DNA from 2 places in the Veillonella atypica genome. Region 1 is predicted to be linked to the other one. Evidence: riboswitches for the same ligand, from Rfam matches in the RefSeq annotation. Region 1 holds a riboswitch; the other holds the start of a gene.

Evidence for each region. Region 1 has a riboswitch for thiamine pyrophosphate ahead of cytX (putative hydroxymethylpyrimidine transporter CytX). Riboswitches for the same ligand answer to the same signal wherever they lie in the genome.
Region 2: linked by a shared signal. The riboswitch ahead of thiC (phosphomethylpyrimidine synthase ThiC) and the one ahead of cytX (putative hydroxymethylpyrimidine transporter CytX) in region 1 are both predicted to bind thiamine pyrophosphate.

The regions. Positions count from the first base shown of each region.
Region 1 covers NZ_JAPVXV010000003.1:123,527-133,754, forward strand. Annotated here, with positions in the region: gene thiM (hydroxyethylthiazole kinase) at 1-1,278, opposite strand, end outside; gene thiD (bifunctional hydroxymethylpyrimidine kinase/phosphomethylpyrimidine kinase) at 1,283-2,125, opposite strand; TPP riboswitch at 2,188-2,282, opposite strand; TPP riboswitch at 2,364-2,469, shown strand; gene cytX (putative hydroxymethylpyrimidine transporter CytX) at 2,522-3,721, shown strand; gene O3598_RS04660 (ATP-binding cassette domain-containing protein) at 3,767-4,396, opposite strand; gene modB (molybdate ABC transporter permease subunit) at 4,405-5,073, opposite strand; gene modA (molybdate ABC transporter substrate-binding protein) at 5,172-5,960, opposite strand; gene O3598_RS04675 (AEC family transporter) at 6,176-7,165, shown strand; gene O3598_RS04680 (ArsR/SmtB family transcription factor) at 7,254-7,544, opposite strand; gene O3598_RS04685 (universal stress protein) at 7,668-8,114, opposite strand; gene O3598_RS04690 (hypothetical protein) at 8,256-9,521, opposite strand; gene O3598_RS04695 (amino acid ABC transporter ATP-binding protein) at 9,577-10,228, opposite strand, start outside.
Region 2 covers NZ_JAPVXV010000002.1:57,158-67,385, reverse strand. Annotated here, with positions in the region: gene O3598_RS02990 (zinc ribbon domain-containing protein YjdM) at 18-362, shown strand; gene O3598_RS02985 (phosphatidylglycerophosphatase A family protein) at 462-974, shown strand; gene O3598_RS02980 (cysteine hydrolase family protein) at 978-1,523, shown strand; TPP riboswitch at 1,581-1,687, shown strand; gene thiC (phosphomethylpyrimidine synthase ThiC) at 1,767-3,071, shown strand; gene O3598_RS02970 (superoxide dismutase) at 3,234-3,863, shown strand; gene O3598_RS02965 (DUF438 domain-containing protein) at 4,113-5,669, shown strand; gene O3598_RS02960 (MalY/PatB family protein) at 5,744-6,937, opposite strand; gene O3598_RS02955 (NAD(P)-dependent oxidoreductase) at 7,223-8,581, shown strand; gene O3598_RS02950 (helix-turn-helix domain-containing protein) at 8,793-9,095, shown strand; gene O3598_RS02945 (lactate utilization protein) at 9,092-9,769, opposite strand; gene O3598_RS02940 (ATP-binding protein) at 10,151-10,228, shown strand, end outside.

The sequences.
Region 1 (10,228 bases):
AGTTGTATACATAGGACCTACGCCTACACAATCAGCATACAGTACATCTGTCTTATGGAGTTCCTCTATGGAATGGATGGATATCCCCACTACCTTATGACCTACGATATTACGCACATCTTCTAAGCACATATCGTCTTGCCCTACGTGAATACCATCCGCATTAACAGCGACCGCTAGCTCTACATCATCATTGATAATATAGAGCACATGATACTTGGCACAGATATATTGTAACTGTTGTGCTAGTTCTAACTTCTGTTGACCTTCTAATGTACCATCGCCCTTCTCTCTAAACTGAAAGCAGGTTATACCACCACGACAAGCATCTTCTACGATTTCGAGCAACCGTTTTTTGTTAAGCGCTGTATCTTGTGTACCACACACGAAATACACCTGTAATTGATCTGGTACAACTACAGACTGCACACGATTTTCAGATACAAGCACCTCATCATCTAGCGTATACAAAGCATCCATAAAGGCTATGCTAAAGCTACCTGGTTTTATTCCACTTACCTTAACAGCACTTTCACCAGCTAAACCATAGTACGCCAATGCATAGGCAAGAAATTCACCTGTAGACAGGCTATACTTAAAGGAATCATAAATTCCAAAAAAGGCTGCTAATACGGCCCCCAAGAGACAGCCTGTTCCCGTTACAGCAGTCATAATCGAATGACCATGAGGCACTGCAAAGACTCGAGTTCCATCAGATACATAATCCTCTTCGCCCGTTGCTACTACAGGACAGTTAATAAGACGCGCTAAACGATATGCGATAATGGCACTATCCGCTACCTGCGCCCCATCAACACCCTTACCTAACGGAGAGTTTTCATCCTTATTATCAGAACTCAGTGCATCATAAACAGCCTTAACTTCGCTTTGATTGCCTCGTAATAACGAAATAGAACCAGTCTTAATCAAATCTAAGACCACCGACAATCGGTAAGCTCCTGCATGACAGCCCACAGGATCAAGAATAATTGGTACATCATATTCCTTCGCTAGTTTAATAGCCTCTTTATAGTAACCAACCTTCTCAGGTGTAAGTGTCCCAATATTGATGAGCAGTGCTGATGCATACACAATAAGATCCTTTAAATCTTCACTACATTCGCTCATGATAGGCGATGCCCCAATAGCTAGTAGTCCATTAGCAGTAAAGGTTCGTACCACATCATTGGTAATACAAATCACAAGAGGATTTTTCTTCCTCAATGTGTATAATATATTGAATTCAGGCCTAATTTGATTATGTATATATGGGTTCATAGCATCATCTCCTCTCATCTTTTTTCAAGAGCTCATCCATCGTTTCAGTTCCATTCGCCAATAAACCATAGGCCATGTGGTTAACTGGGCCACACCCATTGCCTAACGCTGGATTGTACTTAATAGCAAGAGCAATATAGTCCTTGGCAATACCGATGGCATCCATTACATCACGGCCTTTAGCAAGCTCCGCTGTAATAACCGCTGAGAAGGTACAGCCCGTACCATGAGTATGCACCGTATCGTATTTAGGACTCGTCCACGTACGAACGTGACCATCTCTTGTGAAAGCATAATCTGTTGCATCTTCGCCAATATGGCCACCTTTAATGATGACCACTTGGGGCCCTAAGTCATGTAAAATTCGATTAGCCGCCGTTGTTATGTCACTTTCACAATTAATAGACATGTCCGCTAAGACCTCAGCCTCACTGCGATTAGGTGTGATAACTGTAGCGGTAGGAATGAGTTTAGATTTTAAGAGATGTACAGCCTCATCTGATACGAGTCGGTCACCGCTAGTAGCAATCATAACGGGGTCCATTACGTACGAAATATCCTTGCTTACATAAGGATAAATGAGATCCATCATTTCCGGTAAGGCAATCATACCAGTCTTAACGGCTTGGGGCATAATATCTGAGTACACATCGTGTAACTGTTTTTCTATACTCTCTAAGGATAGATGTTCTACGTGGTGAACACCCGTTGTATTTTGAGCTACCACGGATGTAACCACGGCCATGCCGTATACGTGACGACTTTGAAAGGATTTTAAATCAGCCATAATACCAGCACCACCGCTAGGATCAGTACCAGCAATTGTTAATGCAGTATGTAATTTCATAATACCTCCAAACATATAAAATGAGACCACTCCCAATGGAATGGTCTCGTAATAGTTTAGTATTATGTTGCACTCCACTTCCCTACGCCAGTATTATCTGGATCAGGTCTAGGGTTTTGAATGGTCAATCTCAGCATAAGCACCCCTAGTGGCAATATATTTTTATACTCTAGTTATAACATCATTATACAATCTATGCAAGAAAATAATTGACGGGGTTCTCTTAACAGCCTATAATGAAGCCATAACGGGGTGCTCACATGAGTGGGCTGAGAGTAAGCTAATGCTTTAACCCATAACCTGATTTGGATAATGCCAACGTAGGGAACATAGAGGATTAATAGCCGAGTTCCTATGAACTCGGCTTTTTCTATGACTTCCTGGCAAGGAGGACGTATGAAAGACACATACATTACACAACCACAGTTCGCCATGATATGGTTTGGTGCCGCTCTATCTATAGCGGAAATTATGACAGGAACCTATCTAGCCCCCTTAGGACTCACCCAAGGTCTATATGCCATCATCTTAGGACATATCATCGGCGGCATACTGCTCTTTGGGGCTGGCCTTATCGGTGGACGTTTACGGCAAGGCAGTATGAATACTACTGCCTTCAGCTTTGGCCCACTAGGGGCTAAAGGCTTTGCCTTTTTAAATATGCTTCAACTTATCGGCTGGACTAGCATCATGATCTACGATGCTATGCTAGCCTTACAAGAACTAGCACCTCTATCCCCTATCATTTGGACAATAGCTATCGGAGCACTTGTCATCTTGTGGCTTTTCATCGGCCTTCACAATACGGGCTATATTCAAGCTATCGTATCCGTTCTATTGTTAGGCCTCACCCTTTACATGGGTGCTCACATGATATCGCAGTGGCCTAGTGAAGGTGTCATTCTAACTAGCGGTAACATGAGTTTCATCGCTGCCCTTGAATTATCTATCGCCATGCCACTATCTTGGCTACCTCTCATCAGTGATTATACCCGTGAAAGTAAAAAACCTTTCTCCGCATCACTTACAAGTGCTACAGTCTACACTGTAACAAGTATCGTTATGTACACCTTAGGTCTTAGTGCCGCTATCTTTGGCGGCGGCGACTCCATCATTACTATCATGATGAATGCAGGACTTGGCCTTGCGGGCCTCATCGTTATTATTTTCTCTACCGTAACTACAACCTTTATGGACGCTTACTCTGCAGGCGTATCTAGTACGACTATCTACAAGAGTGCTTCTAGTAAAGGCATAGCCGTTGTAGTTACTATCGTTGGTACAATCGCTGCCATCCTATATCCGATGGACGATATTACAGACTTCCTATACCTCATCGGCTCTGTATTTGCGCCGATGATTGCCATTCTTTTGGCGGACTACTTTATCAATCGCCAACAAGTACAAACGATCTCAGCATATCTCGTGCGCGGTTTAATTTGGGTAGTTTCCGTTGGACTCTATCACTATATGTTACATAGTGAAAGTACTATTGGGGCTACACTGCCAGCCTTTACAACGGCATTCGTCGTAACAGCTATCGTTGGATTTATAAGTCATACAGAAAACTCATCTGTCGAAATAAAACAACACTAAAACAAAAACACCTTCGTAAGCAATCATGCTTATGAAGGTGTTTTACTACTCAGGTATAATAATTTGTCCGTCTTCACAGATCCAGTGTCTATCACCAACTGCATCAGCTTCGCTTTCATCATGGGTAACCCATACGCAAGGTACATCCCATTCACGAATGATGGAAACAAGATCCTCACGCACTTGTTTCCGAAGGTTCCAATCTAATGCAGATAAAGGTTCATCAAGAAGCAATATAGTTGGTTTTGAATAGAGTGCACGACCTAAAGCCACACGTTGTTGTTCACCACCAGATAAGCGCCCCGCCTTAGTGTTACGGTATTTTTCTAATCCTAAACGTTTTAATAGAGAATCACACATATCAGGTGTGCCTCGTTTACTATATGTAATATTGTGTTCCACGGATAAATGAGGAAATACGATATTGCCTTGTGGCATATATCCTACCTGACGCTCTTGAGCTGGCACCCATATATTTTGATCTCGGTCAACCCATGTTCGTTCATCGCATCGAATGATACCAGTTGTAGGTTTCACTAACCCTGCAATACATTTAATAAACGTACTTTTACCACTTCCAGATGAACCGGTTAACACCGTAATTCCTGAAGATAAAGTACCATCGGCTTTCACAATCATAGAAGGTCTTGCTATGGTAAAAGAAAATGTAATCATAGTCCCTCCTAATTACGCCCTAAATTACGGAACAAGGATCCTTTTGTAAGGATGTGAATCCCGCTCAATAGCGCTAATGTAAGCACACAAATGTAAATAACGAGTTCAAAGGCATCCATGTACTGTCCTGCCTCTACATAGGAATAGATAGCAAGTGGCATGGTACGCGTAATTTTAGGAATATTACCTGCGATTAATATGGTAGCACCGAACTCACCCATAGCACGACAAAATGCCAATATGCTGCCCGTTAAAATCCCCTTCCATGCCAATGGTACAGAGATTGTAAAAAATATGCGCAGCTCTGAAGCGCCTAATGTACGTGCTACGTCCTCCATATTATGGTCTACAGACTGCAATGCGGACCGCACCGTTTGATAAAACAAAGGAAAGGCAATAACAGAAGAGGCCACAACGGCACCTGCTGCAGTAAATACGACGCCTAAACCATGTGATTCTAACCAAGCGCCGAATGCATAGCCCGGTGTAAATACCATAAGCAAAGCAAAGCCAACTACTACTGGAGGCAATACGAGCGGCAATGTTATTAGGGCATCTAGAATAGCGATACCACTCCACTTACATCGATTCATCCAGTAACAAGCAGCTAAGCCAGTCAATATAACAATAACTAGAGCTAAACTCGCCACCCACAATGACAACCAAAATGGACTCATATCGGGCCTCCTTTCTTTGCCGAATCTCTGCCGGATAATAAATTATAACTCTATTGTATCATAAGAAAACGCTAGCCCTAAAAGCTAGCGTTAAATTCTTATTTAGACGTAGAGAACCCATATTTTTCCAATACTTTTTGGCCCTCTGGGCTCATTACGTATGTATAGAAATCTTGAGCCAAAGCATTATCATATTTCTTAATAATACCGATAGGGTATATAACAGGATCATGAGAATCTGCAGGTGTTACTGCAGCAATTTCAACTGCATCACCGGCTGCAATAGCATCCGTCTTATAGATAAAGCCCGCATCACCAGCCGCTTGGCTAATAGAAGCCGTTACAGCTTTAACGTCTTTAGCATATACCACATTAGGTTCTACTTGGTCCCATACACCTAATTTTGTTAGTACTTGCTTACCATAGTTACCAGCGGGTACGGTATCTGGATTACCTAAAACAATACGTTTTACAGATGCAATTTGATCTAACTCAATTTTAGGTTGTCCTTTAGGAACTACAAGAACGAGTTCATTTGTTACAAATGGTTTTACATTTGTTACTAAATCTTTATCTTGTAACATCTTCATATTTTTTTCGTCTGCAGAAATGAATAAGCTTGCAGGTGCACCTTGTTCAATCTGTTGACGCAATGTGCCAGAGCCAGCAAAGTTAATTGTGATTTGATCATCTGCTAAGTTATGCTCTTTCTTATACGCATCTGCTAATTCAGTAAGAGCCCCCTTAAGGCTAGCAGCCGCTTGAATTGTAATCTTTTCAGACGTACTTGGCTTTGCGCTATCCGTAGTTTTACTTGCATCATTACCACAGCCTACTACAAAGGCGAGCATACAAATACTCATTAAAACTAATAGAATTTTTCTCATACAACCTCCTACTCTCTACGGAATTAATACATATAAATGCTTAAAAATATAAACCTAAACTCTACGTCCTATGGTATGATATTGATATAAAGTAATTCAGTTACATATATATTCTATGTGTATAATAGATATATTATATTATATTTTGTCATAGTTAATATATACCATGATTTTAATCACACAAAAATATATATTAGAAAACTCTAGGTGAGACCATGAATTTATTAACATTAATAGGCCATATCTTCATGAATTCCATGATTCCTATATTTATGCTTATAGGCGTTGGATTTGTATTAGATAAAAAATTTAAACTTGACTTATATACACTGAGCAAACTTAATTTCTATATATTATTGCCCACCTTCGTATTTAGGGCGATGTATGAGGCTAAATTCACTTCAAGTACATTGGAAATTGTTTTCTGTGCACTGTGTGTACTCATACTAAACTCTATTATTTCTGAAATTATTGGGCGCATAGGGGGCTACGATGTAGCTAAAATCGCAACATTAAAAAACTGTGTCATGTTCAATAATGTAGGTAATATGGGGGTGGCCCTTGCCATCTTTGTATTTGCTAATGTACCATATGTCATCGATGGGGCTACGCCCTATGCTAACTTAGGACTCGTGAGTGTAGTATCTATCATGATTATTCAAACCATTACGAGCAATACTTATGGATTCTATCAAGCAGGTGCAGGTCGATTAAGTACGAAAGATGCACTAAATGTCGTATTCCACATGCCCATGGTATACGCCATTCCACTAGCCTTACTATGCCAATTATTGCCATTTGATCTTCATAGGCTCTTCTTCTTTGCTCCCCTCAACATCTTTGCTAACGCCTTTGTTGGTGTAGCCATGATAGCCTTAGGGGTACAAATTAACCGGACCCCATTGAATTTCTTTAAAGCTGACGTCATGTTAGCCAGTGCATTACGACTTATCATAAGTCCCCTATTAGCCGCTGTTATGACCATACTATTTATTATCTTCTATGGTCCTATGCATCCAATTGCGGCACAAACAATCGTCATTACCTATAGCGTACCAACGGCTATCAACATGGCCCTCATCGCTATCGAAATGAAAAACAACCCAGAATACGCTACGCAAATCGTAATGGGTACCACCATATTATCGGCAGTGACCATGCCACTCTTTATCACATTCGCTTATTATATATTTCCATTATACTAAAAATATATACATCAAAAGGGAGCCCCGATAGGCTCCCTTTCTTGTATCTAATTCATATAATGCAATATGATAGACCAGGTACAGTACTCTATTGATGTGATACGTGATCCATACCCATTCGTACAAGGCCTTCTACATGATCATCATTTAAAGAATAATATGCAGTTTTCCCTTCCTTGCGATATGTTACAAGACGAGCTTGTCGCAATACTCGCAACTGATGTGAAATAGCAGATTGTCCCATGCCCATTGTCTCTGCAATATGATTAACACACATCTCATTTTCTAGCAGTATCTCAACAATCTTTAGGCGCGTTGGATCGCCAAGAATCTTAAACAATTCTGCTAACTTTAACAATGATTCGTTCCCGTCGATCATAGGGATCCTTTCTTTTAAACTAACACTAATAATCTATCTAAATTTAAATACTATGTCTATGATATCTATTATATACAAAAAAAGGCTTTGTACACAATGACAAAGCCTTTAAATTGTATGATATTATTTAACGACCAATACTGGGCAAGAGGAATGACTAGTTACATAGCTACTTACACTACCCATGAATAAACCTTTCAAAGGTCCAAGACCACGGCTACCCATTACGATAAGATCAGCATTGTATTTTTTAGCAACAGCTAACAATGCTGGGCCTGGGGAACCAACTTCAAATACAGATTTAACTTTAACACCTGTAGGAATTTCTTTCACTACATCGTTCAAAATTTCTTTACCTGTTTCTTCCATGTCTTCTGCAATTTGTTCAGACACATAGCCACCAGAAATTGGTGTTTGATCAAAGTTGGAAATAGCAGATACAATATTTGCTACATGAACAACAATCAATTCTGCTTTGTTACGATCTGCTACTGCAAGTGCATGTTCTAGTGCACGTTTAGCATTTTCAGAACCATCAGTAGGTACGACAATAGTTTTGTAGGTAACCATATTAACCCCTCCTATTTCTAATCCCCATGAAGGGATATGATTAAAAATCGTTTAGTCTATTTATAATATTCTAGACGAATTAGGAAAAATCCTCTTTTTTCGATTAGGATTTATATACATTATAGCACATTTTTTTACAGATTAAAGAACTTGAGACGAATTGTTGATGTTTAAGGAATTCGATAACTTAAATCCATCTAAAATATCGATTAGTTCAGGTGTGGTCAATACAGTACCTATTGGAGCTATCATGCGAGCTACACCGACATTGCCATTATTGCCGAGAATAATAGTACCACTAAATGCAACAGTTTCAGCTGTATCCGTATCTGCTACTTCTGGATTTTTCATTGTCCCTGCTACATAAAACATAACAGCGCCATCAATAATATGTGTTTCATATCGTTCAATGGTTGCCTTATTTACATCCACCAAGGATTTTACGTATTGATCACCTAACATTTGCTTGCCCATCATCGTAGGCATAGCACTGCTCACCGCTTGTACGGGAACGGAAAAACTTTCTACGTCGAGACGGATCTTATCCTTTGTGAAAGTAATCTTTTTAGGGTCATTAATGCGTGTAAACCCTTTAGGACTAACGAATTTCAAACCTTCTGCTACATTGATATCACTGGAACCTGACAATAGTTTCTTAACATTATTTAATGTAGAGCTACTCTTCTTTGTATCTAGCAAGGAAAATGAAGGAACTGTCGTTTCCATAAGTCCTTGTTCCATAAATTTGGCCTGAATAGGTGGATATGTACTTACGAGATTATAACGATGCGTTGGGTCCTTTTCCATAATGAATTCAACTTCAAAAATAGAGTGAACCTGTTCCGTAGATGTCATCTCTGCATAGGACTTCGGTGTCGTACGACTCCAACGTGCGGCTTGTGCCCCTTTCTTAGGGAAGAATCCGCCCACTATATCATTAGTGTCAAATACATTGCTATGTTGTCGCCAAATGCGAAGATATTCCTCATCTGTCATGCCCTTAATAGGTACATCGTACCACGTTGTATTCCACACTTTTTGCGATACATTGCCTTGCGGTGTATTATTTCTCTTTGTAAAGGATACAGTATATGCATCATTCTGATTTGGGCCAGACAAATTAAAGGAATACCCCTGTATATGTTCACTTTCACTCCGTACATCCATATCAATCATAACACCATCATTTACACGCCAAGGAATGGTGAAAGTATAACCGTGTTTCGTATCCTTTACAACCGTATTCATCTTAGTAGCATACGATTTATATTGCTCTGGCAATACGGAAAGAGCATCTGCTTGCGAGGCTACGATAGACTTTGGCGTAGCATGTTCAGGAGAGGCTCCGTAAGCAACGCTAGATACGATGGACAATCCAGCTAATACTAATGCGATAGGTAATTTCATAAAGTTCCTTTCATATATGTGAAGGTACCACCTATGATTACATAGGTGGTAAGGATTATAACATATTTTCTAAAAAAGCTTTAGTTCTAGGAGATTGCGGATTGGTAAACAATTGTTCCGGTTCCCCTTCTTCTTGAATGATACCATCTGCCATAAAGATGATACGATCTGAAACTTCTCGAGCAAAGTTCATTTCATGGGTAACAATAATCATAGTCATCCGATCATCGGCTAGTTGTTTAATCGTTTTTAATACTTCTCCAGTCAATTCTGGATCAAGGGCAGACGTCGGTTCATCAAAGAGCATAATTTCTGGGTTCATGGCTAATGCACGAGCAATCGCCACACGCTGTTGTTGACCGCCAGACAATCTAGAGGGATACATATCTCGTTTATCCCAAAGACCTACTTTATTAAGTAAGCGTTCTGCGATTGGCATAATATCGGTATCTTTCATACCTTTTACCATACGCGGTGCCACCATAATATTTTCAAGAACAGTCATATGGGGGAACAAATTGAAGGATTGGAATACCATCCCCATGCGAAGTAATAGATCATGCATGGTATGTTTATCAGCGTAGGTAACGACGCCGCTAGCATCTGTAGATGCCAACGTTACACCATCAACGGTAATAGTACCACCGTCAATCGTTTCCAACTGACCTAAGCAGCGCAAAAATGTAGACTTACCGGAGCCAGATGGA
Region 2 (10,228 bases), on a different contig from region 1:
TGAAAAAGGAGATTTAAATGGCAAATTTACCTAACTGCCCTAAGTGCGGCGATGAGTACACATACGAAGATGGTCATATGTTTATCTGCCCTATGTGTGGCAATGAATGGACAGCGGCTGACGCACAAGCTGCAGCTGAAGCAGGTATCATTCGCGATGCTAACGGCAATGAACTAGCTGATGGCGATACCGTTGTTGTTGTAAAAGACCTCAAAGTAAAAGGCGCTGGCGTATTGAAACAAGGTACGCGTGTTAAAAACATTCGCCTCATTTCTGATGCGAGCGACGGACACGATATCGATTGTAAAATCGATGGTTTTGGTGCGATGGCATTGAAATCTGAAATGGTTAAGAAAATCTAATCATGGAATCCCTACTGATAGAACGTCGGTAGGGATTTTTTCGTGGTATAATCAAGGTATAATGTGTTACGTAAATTTGTATAATTTTGAGGAGCAATTATGATATCTCAGGAGGAATTAAAGGCGTGTACGTATAATTTATTAAAGGAACGAGGCGTTACCGTTCAGGACATTGCAGATATTGTGATGATGATTCAACAACCATATATTCCTGATTTGACGATGGATGAGTGCGTAGAGAGTGTACAGGCCGTACTTGAAAAACGAGAAACACAAAATGCCATCATTACGGGCATAGAATTGGATAGATTGGCGGAGCAGAAGAAATTATCTGAGCCATTACAAAGTATCATGACTCGTGATGAAGCGTTGTTTGGCATTGATGAAATCCTCGCTTTATCCATTGTGAATTTATACGGATCTATTGGATTTACGAACTATGGTTATATTGATAAGGTAAAACCGGGCATTGTTAAAAATCTAGATAGTCAAGTTGATAGTCACTGCAATACGTTTCTTGATGATTTAGTTGGTGCCGTGGCGGCCGCTGCAGCAGGTCGCATTGCCCATAATACGCCGAATCGGGTGCACCATGTCGTTGTGGAGGGATAGAACATGAACGTTTTAGTCGTAATTGATATGCAACATGATTTTGTGGATGGCTCTCTTGGTTCTCCAGAGGCTCAGGCCATCGTGGATACTGTACGTCAAAAAATTGCATCCTTTGATGGACCAGTTATTTTTACACGAGATACTCACGATACTAATTATCTTGAAAGCCAAGAAGGTCAGCATTTGCCAGTTGTGCATTGTGTGAAAGATACAATTGGTTGGCAAATTATGGAGAGCCTCATTACGGCCGCAGAAAAACGCAATACCATCCATCCGTACTTTATCATTGATAAACCTAATTTTGGATCCTCTGAATTGGTTACGCGCTTGCAAGGTATGAATGCAGCAGAGCCTATTGAAAGCATAACCTTAGTCGGTGTTTGCACAGATGTGTGCGTTGTGTCGAATGCCATATTGTTGAAAGCTGGCTTGCCAGAGGTTCCTATTCATGTAGATCCTAATTGCTGTGCAGGAGTTACTGAGGAAAGCCATGAAGCAGCATTATTAACTATGCGTCAATGTCAGATTGAAGTAGCTAATGATTTGTAATAGAGGTATAGATTGAAATATTAGTTAAATAGTGATATGCTATACACAATTACATAGCAGAGTATGCAAGGGAGCCTATGAGATAGGCTGAGAAAGGGCTGTTAGCACCTGACCTTTGACCTGATCGGGATCATGCCCGCGTAGGAAGCACGCAAAACCATTCAAGGGTATCGATCATATTATATCGATACCCTTTTTCTTGTGTACAAAGCTAAAAGGTTTTATTCAATAGGAGGACATATTATGTTTTACACTCAATTGGAAGCCGCACAAAAAGGCTTTGTTACGGATGCGATGAAAATTGTAGCAGAAAAGGAACGCATGGATGTAGAGCAATTGCGAGCGCTAGTTGCTTTAGGACAAGTTGTTATTCCCTGTAATAAGAATCATACTTGTATCGATCCAGAGGGCATCGGTAAAGCATTGCGCACGAAAATAAATGTGAATCTTGGCACATCCAGAGACGTTACCGATTATGATAGTGAAATAGAAAAGGTAAATTGGGCGATTCAACTTGGTGCTGAATCGATTATGGATTTATCTACTCATGGTGATACACGTATTTTTAGACGAAAATTAACTAGCGAATGTAAAGCCATGATTGGTACTGTACCAGTATATGACAGCGTTATACATCATCAACGGGATTTGGCAGAACTTACTGCTGAGGATTTCTTAGATACTATCCGTCTCCATGCAGAGGATGGGGTGGACTTTGTAACCTTACATTGTGGTATTACGCGTCAAACTATTGAGCAAATTAAAAAGCATAAACGTAGACTCAACATCGTTAGCCGTGGTGGTAGTCTTATCTTTGCATGGATGAGCATGACGGGTAAGGAAAACCCATTCTATGAACATTTTGATGATATTTTAGATATTTGCCGTGAGTATGATGTAACTATTTCTTTGGGTGATGCTTGTCGACCAGGCTGTTTAGCAGATGCTACGGATGTATGTCAAATTGAAGAACTGGTACGACTTGGTGAATTGACTAAACGCGCTCGAGCTAAAGGTGTGCAAGTGATTATTGAAGGCCCAGGTCATGTGCCACTTAACCAAATTCAAGCGAATATGGAAATTGAGGAAACGCTATGTGGCGGAGCTCCGTTTTATGTGTTAGGCCCATTGGTGACAGATATTGCACCTGGCTATGATCATATAACAGCTGCCATTGGTGGTGCTGTGGCGGGCATGCATGGGGCGTCCTTTCTTTGTTATGTAACGCCGGCAGAGCATTTGGCATTGCCTAATGCAGACGATGTGAAAGAAGGTATTATGGCTTTCAAAATAGCAGCCCATGCAGCGGATATAGCACGTGGCATACCAGGTGCCCGTGATAAGGATGATGCGATGGCTGATGCTAGACGCGTACTAGATTGGGAGGCGCAATATGCGTGTGCACTTGATCCTCAACGTGCTCGCAATATTCGTGAAAGCCGAGCTCCAGAGGAGGGGCATAGTGAAACTTGTAGTATGTGTGGTAAATTCTGTGCTGTTCGTAGCATGAATAAGGCTTTGAATAGCGAATATATTGATATTCTGTAATAAATGTTGGTCATATATTGACGTTTATCTATATAGATAGTACAATATGCAAAGAATGATAATTCATATCAATGAAATACCGATGCAGGTGCATCGAATCGCTTTCACAAGAACGATACTAGTTAAGATATCGTTCGTGCCCTAATTAAAAGGAGGACTATTATGAAACCTTTCGAACTCGCACCATTACCATATGCTTATGATTATCTAGAACCTGTTATCGATGCAGAGACGATGAAACTGCATCATGATAAGCATCACCAAGCGTATGTTAATAATTTGAATGCAGCCATCGCTAAATACCCGGATCTTGCCTATGGTTGCGTAGATTGTATTCTCGGCGATATTGCCAATGTGCCAGAGGATATCCGTCAAGCGGTTATCAACAATGGTGGGGGTCATAAAAACCACACCATGTTTTGGGATATCATGACAAAACCTGATACATCTAAATTGCAAGGCCCTTTGAAGGATGCTATCGATGCTGATTTAGGCGGATATGATGCTTTTGTTGAAAGCTTCTCCCAAGCGGCGGCAACACGATTTGGCTCTGGCTGGGCTTGGCTAGTGGTCAACAAGGATGGCAAACTAGAAGTAACCTCTACGGCTAATCAAGATAATCCTCTTTTGGAAGGTAAAACTGCCATTCTTTGTTTAGATGTATGGGAACATGCATATTACTTGCATTACCAAAATCGTCGCCCAGATTATATTAAGGAATTCTTCCGTGTTATCAACTGGGATGCAGTCGCTGAAAACTACGAAAAAGCATTGCAACCTCATCATCAATAAGATGATTGTTAACGAATAGATGATACATCTATGTCCAATTTATGGATTGATTTGTCATCTATTCGTTATTTTTTTGAATAACTTTCAAAAGTATAGCCATGGATACAGATTTTCTAATCGATATCGTTTATCATAGAATTATAGGTTATTAAAGATGACCTTTCGGAATGTAAATTACCTCATATACGAAAACGTATAGAGGCTACTAACATAAGCAATAAACAATATTTTTGACACGAGGGGATCAAAATGGAAAAGAAATTAGATTTATCAAAATCCGTATATGATTTGGTACAAGAATATCCAGAGGTTATAGATATTATGAAAGGATTGGGCTTCACAGAAATTACCAATAAGGTGATGCTCCATTCCGTTGGCAAAATTATGACTATCCCTAAAGGGGCTAAGATGAAGGGCATCTCTATGATGGATATTGTAGGGGCCTTTATGAAAGCTGGTTTTACATTAGAAGGTGATATGCCCAACCTACACGGTGATGATGTAGCATCTGCTAAGGATGTTCCTGTTGAGGCACCAGCCACTCAAGATGAGGAACCTAAGGCTAGTGAAAATACAGAAGCTAACGCAGAGGATACTGTACCCGATAGCGAACGGGTAGAGCAATTAAAAGGCTTCTTAAAACGCTTAGGTACAGGGGAAGCCCTTGGCGATGTGCGCAAAGATTTTGCCAGCCAATTTAAACATGTAGAAGCCAGTGAAATCATGAAAGCTGAACAAGGCCTTATGCGCGAAGGTACACCTCTAGAAGAGGTACAACAATTATGCGACCTTCATTCCGCTTTGTTCCACGGTTCTACCATTCATGAACAAATGGAAGAAGAGCATGCGAAGGTTGAGGCTGCTTTAGAAGCTCAAGATAAGAAACAAACGGTAACAACGCTTGTAGAAACGATAGGCCATCCGCTCAACCAAATGACGGAAGAAAATAAGGCGCTTAATGATTTGATTGAAGAGCTTCGTCCTAAAGTGGCCGATAAAACGGCAACCGTTGATGATGTAAATAGAGTGCGTCAATTATCCGTTCACTATGCTAAAAAAGGCGATTTGTTATATCCAAAATTAAAGGTGGATTATGCTATCGGTGGCCCATCCATGGTTATGTGGACTGTTGATGGCGATATTCGAGACCAATTGGGTGATTTGGCAAAATCTAGTCAAAGTGTAGATGATTGGTATAGACGTTTTGATGAGCTTCTTACACGTGCTCAAGAAATGATCTACAAAGAACAAAATATCTTGTTCCCTATCTGTGCGGAAAACTTTACAACTCAAGATTGGTACCAAATCTATAAGGATACTGCACAATATGAGGAAATCTTTGGTGTAAAACGCATTGCTTGGCCAGAGGCTGATGCGGCATTAGCTACACAAACTAGAAAATCAAGTGGTGATGACAATACCATCGGTTTAATTGGTGGTACGTTAACTGTAGATCAACTCGATGCTATGCTTAACACAATGCCTATGGAAGTAACTTTCGTTGACCATGAAGACATTAACCGTTATTTTAACGACGGCGAAAAGGTCTTTAAACGCCCTACTACGGCAATCGGTCGCGATGTATTCTCCTGTCATCCACCTAAGGTAGAACCTATCGTGCGCGGTATCATCGATTCCTTCCGTAAAGGGGATCGCGATAATGTGGCCGTATGGCTTGAAAAACAAGGCCGTCCATTCTATGTAAACTACATGGCGGTTCGCGACAAAAATAAGAAATACCTTGGCACATTGGAACTCGTACAAGATATGCAATTTGCAAAGGACCATTTCGCAAGATCTAAATAAGAAATCCTATATACGAAAATATGACAAAAGGCTGCTCTAGAACTGATGCTAGAGCAGCCTCTTTATACGTAGGACTAAGAACGGATATGGTCGATGATGCTGTGCGTAGCTGTTTTGATATTAGCTAGGCTCGTGGCTAAGTTAACTCGTACAAAGGTGGCGTAGTTTTTACCGCCAAACCATTCGCCAAAGCTTGGCGCGATACGGCATTGATGTTCGAATAGGTCGTGCATATCTTCAGGTTTTACATAGGCACCGAAATCTATCCACGCCAAATAGGTGCCGTCCATAGGGCTGATGCGAAGCTTTGGTAGGGCTGAGAGTAGTTCATCGCATAGATATTCGTAGTTTTCGCGGATGACAGCGCATACATCGTCTAGCCACGCCTCTGCCTCTGGATGGGTATAGGCCGCAGTGATAGCCGTTTCTGCGATGACATCTGCATCCGTGTGGTACACTTGCGCCTTATAGGCGTTATATTGAGTGCGTAATGTCTCGTTGGGAATCATCACTTCCGCCTGATGTAAGCTGGCCATGTTAAACGATTTTGACACAGATGACATGGTTATCATATGGTCTGCATAATGACCGTTGGATACGGATAGTGCGGGCGTAAATGGTGTGGAACCGGTAATAAGGTCTTGATGGATTTCGTCGCTTATGATGAGCACATTGTGACGCTGACAAATGCTAAATAATCGGTCCATTTCTTCTTCGGTCCACACGTGTCCCACAGGATTATGGGGATTGCAGTGGATGAAAACCTTCACATCGTTTTGACTAATGGCGGACTCGAATGCATCGTAATCAACAGTATATCCATTGGTCGTCGTGCGATGTAATGGCACTGCAACGATGTGTCTGTTTGCATCATTGGCACGGGCATCGAAGGCTCCGTACACGGGCGTAAGGACTGTAATGGCATCGTTTGGTTTGGTGAAAGCCCCAATACACCACATGATACCGGTAATAACATTGGGGGCGCTAGTGATCCAGTCTTGTTCAATAGTGCAGTTGTGACGGCGTTTGTGCCAATGTATGACAGCTTCTATATAATTTGGATTTGTCATGGTATAACCTAGAGGATTGTTTGTTACATAGTTACAAATGGCCTCTTGTATGCATGGTGGTGTTATAAAGTCCATATCTGCCACCCAGAGTGGTAGTAGGTCGGTGCGACTAAATTTTAAATATTCGCCGTCCCATTTGCGGGAATGAGAACCGCGGCGGTCTATGTAGTATGTTTCAGTAAATTCTGTAGTGTTCATAGGAATACCTCATTTATGTTGCCTTATGTATGTATTATAGCAATAAATGTATATAAAATAAGCATATTGTAGCTCAGCTTCTTGACGGAGCTCGCTTTCACAATTTAAAATGTACTATAGAATAGTGTGTGTCTCACCAGTGACCACACGTCTATCGAATGGTTACAAAAGATAAATGTTAGCAGCATGTGGCGGCGTCCCTATGTGAGAGGGCTCATCGGACAGCTTAGGTGCATGCAACGCTGTATAAGTATAGTACTGGATCCTTGTTAGGAGGCATGTGCCATGAGTAACGAATTAAAACCACTTCATTTTGATGCGGATTATACGATGGAGGAGGCGCTCGCTGAGGCGAAACGCTGTCTAAACTGTCCAAAACCTTTGTGCCGTATGGGTTGTCCTATTGAAAACGAAATTCCTCGTTTTATCCAAGCCATCGCGCACGGTAACTTTGGTTTAGCCAATGATATCTTGGCGGAACGTACAAACTTGCCAGCTATTTGTGGTCGCGTGTGCCCTCGTGAAAATCAATGCGAAGGTAACTGCATCATGAATAAGGCTAAGAAACCGCCTATCAACATCGGCAAATTAGAACGTTTTGCTGCTGATTTTGAAAGCATCAATGAATTGCGCAAACCTAAGAAAATTAAACAAGATCTTGGCAAAGTGGCCGTTGTTGGTTCTGGCCCTGCGGGCTTATCCGTTGCAGGTGACGTAGCGAAACTAGGTTATGATGTAACCGTATTTGAAGGTCAATCCGAACCAGGTGGCGTATTATTATTCGGTATTCCAGAATTCCGTTTGTCCAAATCCGTTGTACGCCGTGAAATCGCTCGTCTTGAAGGTTTAGGCGTTAAATTCGTATGTAATACATTTATCGGTCAAGACAAATCCCTAGATGATTTATTCGCCGAAGGATTTGATACTATCTTCATCGGTACTGGTACGCATATTCCTCAAGAAGTTCGCATGGAAAACGATCAAATTACAGGCGTATTCCAAGCGATGTACTTGTTAACAAATGTACAACTTGTAGAAAATGGTGAGCTTGAAGAAAAAGCGATTCCTGTGAAAAAAGGAGACCGCGTTGTTATCATCGGCGGCGGTAACGTAGCGATGGATGCGGCTCGTACATGTGTACGTTTAGGCTGTGAATCCGTCACTGTAGCCTATCGCCGTAGCCAAGAACAAATGCCTGCATTATTATCCGAATACGAAGAAGCTCGTGCCGAAGGAGTTCAATTCCAATGGTTCGCTTCTCCAGTTGGTGTAGAAGGTACAGACAAGGTAGAAGGCTTTAAATACGAAGTGATGGCCCTTAATGAAGATGGTGCTGGTATCCATGGTACAGGTAAATACCAAGTTATGCCTGTAGATAAAATCATCATCGCTGCTGGTCATAAACCTAATGCACGCCTCGTTGGTGAAGGCAATAACCTCCGTGTTGATGAAAAAGGTTATATTCTTACATCCGAAGAACCATACGGCATGACGAGCCGTGAAGGTGTATTCGCCGGTGGTGACGTAGTACATAAACCAGCCACTGTAGTACTCGCTATGCGCGAAGCTAAAAAAGCCGTTGATGGCATGGTTAAATACATGGAAATCAAACGTGCTATGGCTATTGCAGAAGAGAATAAATAAGATTTTTATGTACAAGAATATACATGTATGTATGTTTAAGCATAATTTTATAACATAATATGAATAAAAATCCCTTGCGATATGAATGTATCGCAAGGGATTTTCTATTATATGTCATCACAATTCAAGTTGCTATGGCCCCTCTTAATTGGTTGCCGTATTGTGGAGGCAAAGAGTTGTTATTAAGGATAGTATAGAAAGTGAGGTTTCTATGACGTATGATATCGTATGTAGTGAAACACAGTCAGAAAAGGCTATCCAACACTTAGGCGTTCTCATTCTCTTATGGCGCCGCCACTATCATATAACTCAACAAGAGTTAGCTAAGCGAACGGGATTGTTACAGTCCTATATTAGCGGGCTGGAAAAGGGGAATATAGACCCTCGTATATCTACGCTGTGTAGGATAGTCAATGGCTTTGATAATATGCCCTTAGATACATTTTTTGGAGGCCCTGACTTAGGCTTTATCGACTTTCACGGCATAGAACATCGACATATAGAATTTCATTAAAATCCTAAATCCACGTTGATGATAATAACCTCCATGGTTTGCATGTTGCGCATTTTCTTGTAATAAATCGTTAAGGCATTACAAATCCTGTCAGGCGAACCACAGTCGTAGCATTTTTCTTCTAGCTTGGCACAAGGATTGAGGGAACTTTTTTTATTTTTTTTGCTGTTCAGTGGTGCCGCCACATTGCGCGCCCGGTAGATGGCAGAGGCCAAGTCAGGCGTAATTTTGTTACGTCCTAGTACGAAAAAGACCTCTTGTGATCCGAATAGAGAGGCCGCTACACGGTTGCCAGTACCATCGATGTTGACCATTTCACCCGTTTGCGCTAAGGCGTTAACAGAGGTTAAAAATACATCGCGCCCCATGGTGCGTAGCGCTGTATCGCGGAAACTTTCACCAGGAAGAGGTCGCTGAATATCTGTTATGTCATCGTTGACCTGGGACAAAGCATCATGAACCTTGAGTTCCAATAAGGTGCGTGAATCACCGATAGCCACTCGTTTATGTTGAATGCGAGACTGTAAATAGGCCACTGCGTCAGCGCCTGTTTCAAAATAATGGACCACGAAGTTGTTGCGTTCTAAGGCTTTGATGGTTTTCTCTATATCGATGGGGGCATCGTTGATTTGAGGATTGATAACTGCATTGATTGTTGTGTCTGTGTTGGCCATGAGTCCTCCCATATTACATATAAACTAGTGAGGTAAACAGTATTTTCGAAGTAATGTAAGGTAAAGATTATTTTCTAAGTAATACAGTATTTCTATTACTAGTATTGTACTGTTTTATGTGGTGGTTATTCAACATAAGGAGACTCTGTTTTTAGGTAAAAGAATGATACTGATAGTATAGAATGTTCTTTGTATAAAACATTGGAATAGAATCCATATTTGAACACTAAATAGTAAAACTTTGGAATGAAATCCAATTTTATGATAAAATTAATATAAAGTTGGAATGGAATCCAGAGTTATTAGGTAGTCGATATGATATTTGACAATACTAATAAGAGGGTTCCATCTATGAGAACGTACATAGATGAGGAGGCCCTTATGAAATTAATTCAGCGCCAAGGATATCTAGATTTTTTACGACGTAATCGGAATCGGCCTATTGTTAAGGTTGTCTCT